Regions from separate parts of the Cellulosimicrobium sp. 72-3 genome, predicted to be linked through region 2. Evidence: riboswitches for the same ligand, from Rfam matches in the RefSeq annotation. Region 2 holds a riboswitch; the other holds the start of a gene.

Region 1 (3,198 bases), 1.2 Mb from region 2:
GTCGAGGTACTGGTGCGTGGGGCGGGCGAAGCAGTTGTGGCTCACGACCCCCGCGGCGACGAAGTCGCGCGTGCCGGTCGTGATGTCGACCAGCTCCGTCGTCTCCCCCGGCCCGTCGAGCGCTTCCAGGGAGTCGACGCGCAGCGCCTCGCCGCCGGTGACGTCCTGGCCGTCGAGGACGGGCCGCCCCTCCGCGAGCGCCGCGGCGCCCGGCCCGACGAGTACGTCGCCGAGCGCCAGGCGGGCACGGTGCCCGGCACCGCCGACGACGTGGCGCCACCCGCGCTCGGTGAGGAACCGGTGGTCGCCGCTCGCGACGAGGCGCGTGCCGTCGGCGAGGGTCACGCGGTAGGCGCGCTTGCGGGTGGTCCAGCGGTCGAGCACGCGGGTACGCACGTAGCGCCGGTACGCGCCGTGCGGGACGGTGCCGACGATCTCGTCGCCGACACGCAGCTCGCCGATCGGCCGTTGCGCGCCGTCGGCCAGCAGCACCGGGGTGGCGGGCGCGAGGCAGTAGGAGCACGCGTGGCTGCACCCGCGGTACGGGTTGACGGTCCACCGGAACGGCATGCGCGACATCGCCGGCACCTTGGACAGCGCGCTCTTGGCCGTGACCTCGTGGAACGTGATGCCCGCGAACTCGGGCGTGCGCACGCTGCGGACGAGGCCGACCCGCTCCAGCCCGGGGAGCGCGCCGTCGTCCGCGCCGAGCACCTGTCCGTCCCACCGCATCGCGCCATTCGAACAAACGTTCGAACGCGCTGTCAAGAGCGGGTCAGCCGTCGGCGGACCACGCCTTGAGCAGCGCCAGGTTCCCGAGGGGGATGTGGTGGCCGATGCGCGGGTGGTCCAGCGCGACACCGACGACCCCGGCCGCGCCGAAGGACGCGACGTAGTCGATCGCCGCCGGCACAGGTACCCCGAGCAGCGGCACGGAGCCTGTCTCGTCGTCCGCCAGACCGAGCGCCCGGGCCGCCTCGTCCGCGCGCGCGGCGCTGCTGTAGAGGCAGATCATGGGCCCCTGGTCCGCAGCGACGGCGTACGGACGGGGCTGGTCCTCGGACCCCCGCGCGATGAAGAACCACGTGCCGAGGCGCACCGTCTGCCGCCACAGCGCGATCTGCGCCGACGTGTCGCCCGCGGGCGCGCTCCGCACGGCCTCGTCGAGGCGGTCCAGCTCTGCGACCGCGGCGGAATCGTTGTCTCGGGTCATGCGCGCTGCCTCGTCCCTCGTGGTCGGAGCCCGTCCCCGGTCCGCGCGGGCTCCTCGTCGCCGTCACCTTCTCACGGCGGCCGGGCGTCCCGGTGGGTGAGACGCCGGGATTGTCCGGCGGGCGTCCAGGCCCTAGGGTCGGGCCGAACGCCCCCGGGGAGCGCATGAGCGCTGAGAGTGCAGGCCGGACACCCGTCCCCCCTGCAGACCCGTGGAACCTGATCTGGTTCGTACCAGCGAAGGGAGCAGGGCGGACGTCACCGTCCCCTGCGCGCTCGTGCCCGCGCCCCGCGCGTGCCGTCCGCTCGGGGCGCGGTGGCGCGCCGTCGTGCACCCCTCGCCCCGGGGGCCCGACGGAGGGAACCGCATGACCGAGCCCCGCACCACGCCGCCCCGGGCGACCCCGCCCACCGCCACGCCCGACGACCGACCCGACGGCGTGGGTCCCACGCCCGCCCCCCGGGACCGCGCCGTCGCCGCTCCCCCGAGCCGTGCCCGACGCCGCGGCCTCACCCTCCACGAGACGGTCCTCGTCGCCGTGCTGGGGGTCGTGTTCGGGTTCGTCTACTGGGCGTTCGTGCAGCTCTGGGCCCCGCTCCAGCTCGCGATGGGACCGCTCGCGGACCTCGCCGCCAACGTGCTCGCCGGCGCGTGGATCGTCGTCGGCCCGCTCGCGACGTACATCGTGCGCAAGCCGGGCGTCGGCATCCTCACCGAGACGCTCGCGGCGCTCGTCGAGGTGGTCTTCCTCGCGTCGCCCGCCGGCCCGCTGCTCGTCCTCGTGGGGCTCGTCCAGGGCGTGGGTGCCGAGATCCCCTTCGCCCTCACCCGGTACCGCCGCTACGGCTGGTGGGTCTTCGTCGCGTCGGGCGTCAGCGCGGCGCTCGTCACGTACGCGTTCAACGCGGTCCGCTTCGGCTGGCTCGGGCAGGACTACGCGATGCTCCGGCTCGGCGTGCAGGTCGTCTCGTGCGTCGTGCTGTGCGGGATCGCGGCGCGCCTCCTCGGCGACGCCCTCGCCCGCACCGGCGCGCTCGACGCCTTCGCGATCGGGGCTGACCGCCGTGGCTGAGGCACCGACCGCCGCACCGGACGTCACGCCGGACGCCGTGCCCGGCGACCTGCCCGACGCCGTCGCCGCCGCCGGCCTGACCGTCACCGTGGGCCACGACGGCACGCGCGTGCTCGACGACCTCACCCTCACCGTCCCCGCGGGCACCGGGCTGCTCGTGCTCGGCCCCTCGGGCTGCGGGAAGTCCACGCTGCTGCGTGCGCTCGTCGGCGTCGTGCCCCACACGCTGCCGGGCTCCGTCGCGGGGGACCTGCGCGTGACGGGCGTCGACCCGCGCGACACGACCCCGGCGGCGCTCGCCGCGCGCGTCGGCCTCGTCCAGCAGCGGCCGGGCGACCAGCTCTGCCTCGCCCGCGTCGACGACGAGCTGCGGTTCGCGCTCGAGAACCGGGCCGCGGACCCGCGCACGATGGACGCCCGCGCCGCCACCGCGCTCGCCGCCGTCGGTGCGGACCACCTGCACGACCGGCCGACCCACGCGCTGTCGGGGGGCGAGGCGCAGCGCGTCGCCCTCGCGGCGGCGCTCGTCGCCGACCCCGAGCTCGTGGTCCTCGACGAGCCGACGGCGTTCCTCGACCCGGCCGCGGCGCACGAGGTCGGGACGCTCGTGGGCGGGCTCGTCCGGGCGCCCGGACGGGACGCGCCCGACACCCCCGGCCGGTCGGTCGTGCTCGTCGAGCACCGCCTCGACGACGTCGGGACGCTCCCGGACGCGACGCTCGTGCTCGACGACACCGGCCGCGTCGTCGCGCACGGCCCCACGACCGCCGTCCTGCGCGCGCACGCCGCCACGCTCGCCGAGCTCGGGTGCTGGCTGCCGCTCGACGTCCGGCTCCGGCAGGCAGGAGCCCCGGGCCCGCTCGGCGCGCCCGCGACCGACGACTGGCTCGTCGACCTCGCGCGCACCGCCCCC
Region 2 (3,198 bases):
GCCGGCGGCGAAGGCCTCCTGAGGTCGCGGCCGGGCCCCGGCCCGGCCGTCGTGCCCGACGACGAGGGGCGAGCCGCGCGTGCGGCTCGCCCCTCGTCGCGTCCAGGTCCCGGGCGGGCGGCCGTCGTGCCGACGGGCCCGGAGAGCGCCGCGCGCGCGGTAGATTCGGCCCGCGCCCCCATGGCCCAACTGGCAGAGGCGGCCGGCTTAAACCCGGCGTGTTCCGGGTTCGAGTCCCGGTGGGGGCACCATGCCGACGGGCGGTCGGCTCCGCGGCGCCAGGCCTCCCCGGGCTAGGACAGCCCCGTCGGGCCCTCCGGCTCGGCCGGGGGAGCGGCCTCCTGGCCGAGGATCACGACGGTGCCGTCCGGGTCCTGTACGCGCGCGACGCGCTCGCCCCACGGCTGGTCCGCGGGCGGTTCCAGGACGGGCACGCCCGCGGCCGCGAGGTGCTCGACGGCGCGGTCGCAGTCGTCGACGTACACCCACAGCACGACGCGGGTGTCCGCCGGAGGCGGGTCGCCCTGCCCGAGCCCGAGCGGTGACCCGCCCACGCGCACGCTCACGTAGACGGGCGGGCCGTCGTCGGGGAACGCGTACTCGACCGTCCCGCGCAGCAGGTCGCGGTAGAAGCCGAGGGACCGGTCGAGGTCGGCCACGGTGAGGACGGGGAAGAGGCTGCGGAACACGGTCGCTCCTCGGTGCGCTCGGCGGGTCCTCCCATCGTGCGCCTCGTGCCCCGGCCGCGCGCCCCGTGCCCGGGGCGCCGCGCCTCAGCGCGCGAGCAGCTCCTCGGTCGTGGTGCCGGGGACGGACAGCGTCACGCGCGTGCCCCACGGGTCGTGCACGACGACGGAGCGGCCGTCGTCCGCGTGCTCCAGCCCGCGGGAACGGAGGCGGGCGACGAGCGCGTCGAGGTCCTCGCGGCCCGGCACCGTGACGGCGACGTCGCCGAGCCCGAGGCTCGCGGCGCGGGGCCCGGCGCCCGCGCTGTTCCACACGTTCATCGCGACGTGGTGGTGGTACCCGCCCGCGGACGCGAAGAGCGCCCCGCTGTACCCGGTGAGCGTCGCCTCGAAGCCGACGGCGTCGACGTAGAAGGCGTGGGCGGTCGCGACGTCGCCGACCTGCAGGTGCACGTGGCCGACGCGGCCCGCGAGCGAGGGGCCGGCGTCGAACGTCTCCTGGTCGAGGTGCGTGCGCAGGTAGGCGTTCGGGTCGAGGAACGTCGTCGTCATGAGGATCTGGCCGTGCTCGCGCACCCACGTCTCGCGGGGGCGGTCGGTGTAGAGCTCGACGCCGTTGCCCTCGGGGTCGGTGAAGTAGAACGCCTCGCTGACGAGGTGGTCGCTCGACCCGACGAAGGTGCCGCGGCGGTCCTGCGCGGCGCGGTAGACGGTCGCGGCGAGGCTCGGGCCGTCGTCGAACAGGAAGGCCGTGTGGAACAGGCCGGCCTGGCGCGGGTCGACGGGCGGCAGCCCGGGCGTGTGCACGAGGCGCAGCATGGGTGTGCGGCCGCGGCCCAGCACACGGTGCACCTCGGCGCCGCGCGACCGCTCCTCGAGCGGGGCGAGGGCGAACGCGCCCGTGTAGTACGAGGTCATGAGCTCGAGGTCGCCCACGCGCAGCGTGACGGCGTCCATGCTCGTGGACGGGGACAGGAGGCGGTCGGTCGGCGCGCCCGGCGTGCTCGTGGTCATGTCTGCTCCAACTTGTTGTCGCTACAACTATATTCCCACACCGTGGCGAGGGCTCCCGCACCGGCGCCGTCCTTGCTAGGGTCGGCGCGAACCACGCGGGGCGTCCCGCCCGGGCCACGGCCCGGGCCGAGGGACTGAGACGAGCGGTACGGCCGCCCGGACCCGTCGAACCTGATCTCGCTAGCACGAGCGGAGGAACGTGGGCATGACGACGCCTGCTGCCATCACCCTGAACCCTGTCCTCGCGGACGACCCGACCGCGCTCGTCCGGCAGGAGGAGACCGGCTTCACCGCCGACCTCGCCCGCCGGTACGCGGACCTCTTCGAGACGTTCTACGACCACCCCTTCCTGGCCGGGCTGCGCGACGGCTCCGTCGAGCCCGCCGCGGTCCGCCACTACGTGGGCCAGGACCACCAGTACCTCACGGCCTACCTGCGCTGCTACGGCCTCGGCATGGCCCTCGCGCCCGACCGGTCGTGGGCGGCCTACTTCCACGACAAGGCCGGCTTCCTCCTCGACGACGAGTCGCACGCGCACCACGCGATGTGCGACTTCCTCGGGGTGACGTACGAGGAGGCGCAGACGCACCGCCTCGCGCCCAGCGCGCAGGCCTACGTCGACCACATGACGGCGGCCGGCCGCGACTCGCTCGGCGTGCTGCTCGCCGCGCTGCTGCCGTGCCCGTGGACCTACATCTGGTCCGCGCGGCGCTTCTGGCTCGGCGAGCGCCAGACGACGCCCGGCGCCCTCGGCGACGACCACCCGCTCGCGGGCTGGTGGCAGTTCTACGCGGCCGAGCGCACCGAGGACGTCCTCACCGACCTGCGCGCACGCCTGGACGCGCTCGCCGCGGACGCGGGCGAGGCGGAGCGCGCGCGCATGGAGCGCGCGTTCGAGCTGAGCTGCCGCCACGAGATCCGCTTCTGGCAGATGGCCTGGTCGCTCGAGCGCTGGTGACCCGCCCGGCCGGGCGCGCGGCCGACGTCGCGCCGTGCGCCCGGCCTTACGCCAGCAGCAGATACCCACCCGGGTGCCTCGGCACCCGGGTGGGCCGCGGGTAGCGTGAACGCATGGACGCGACGAGCGCGGTGCCGGGCACGCTGCCGAACGTGGTGCCGGACGGGGTGATGCCGAGCCCCCGCTCCCGGGCGGGCGGGCGGGCGGAGCCCCTCCTGCGCCACGTCATCGGGGGGATCCTGCGGCGGGCGCGGCTCGCGCAGGGGCGCACGCTCGTCGACGTCGCGGCCGCCGCGCGCGTCTCCACCGCCTACCTGTCCGAGGTGGAGCGCGGGCGCAAGGAGGCGTCGTCCGAGGTCCTCGCCGCCGTGTGCGGCGCCCTCGGCCTGCGGCTCGTCGACCTCGTCGCCCGCACGGGCGAGGAGCTCCGGCCGCTCGCGCCCGTCCGCGTGCTGTCCTCCGCGCGAGAGCGCGGTGCCCTCTCCGCGCCACGGCACGTCGCCCCGGTGGGCGAGCCCGTGCGGGACCTCCCCGTCGCCG

What was found. A riboswitch is a leader RNA that binds a small molecule or an ion and turns the genes downstream of it on or off. The one in region 2 is predicted to bind thiamine pyrophosphate.
Region 1: linked by a shared signal. The riboswitch ahead of HKK73_RS09145 (ECF transporter S component) and the one ahead of HKK73_RS14450 (TenA family protein) in region 2 are both predicted to bind thiamine pyrophosphate.

Annotation. Positions count from the first base shown of each region.
Region 1 is NZ_CP053419.1:2,018,584-2,021,781, reverse strand. Features, by position in the region: gene HKK73_RS09155 (Rv2578c family radical SAM protein) at 1-732, opposite strand, end outside; gene HKK73_RS09150 (hypothetical protein) at 776-1,213, opposite strand; TPP riboswitch at 1,358-1,477, shown strand; gene HKK73_RS09145 (ECF transporter S component) at 1,581-2,285, shown strand; gene HKK73_RS09140 (ABC transporter ATP-binding protein) at 2,278-3,198, shown strand, end outside.
Region 2 is NZ_CP053419.1:3,224,173-3,227,370, reverse strand. Features, by position in the region: gene HKK73_RS14470 (NAD(P)/FAD-dependent oxidoreductase) at 1-22, shown strand, start outside; tRNA gene HKK73_RS14465 (tRNA-Leu) at 175-251, shown strand; gene HKK73_RS14460 (glyoxalase/bleomycin resistance/extradiol dioxygenase family protein) at 294-689, opposite strand; gene HKK73_RS14455 (VOC family protein) at 774-1,700, opposite strand; TPP riboswitch at 1,787-1,915, shown strand; gene HKK73_RS14450 (TenA family protein) at 1,906-2,658, shown strand; gene HKK73_RS19370 (helix-turn-helix domain-containing protein) at 2,772-3,198, shown strand, end outside.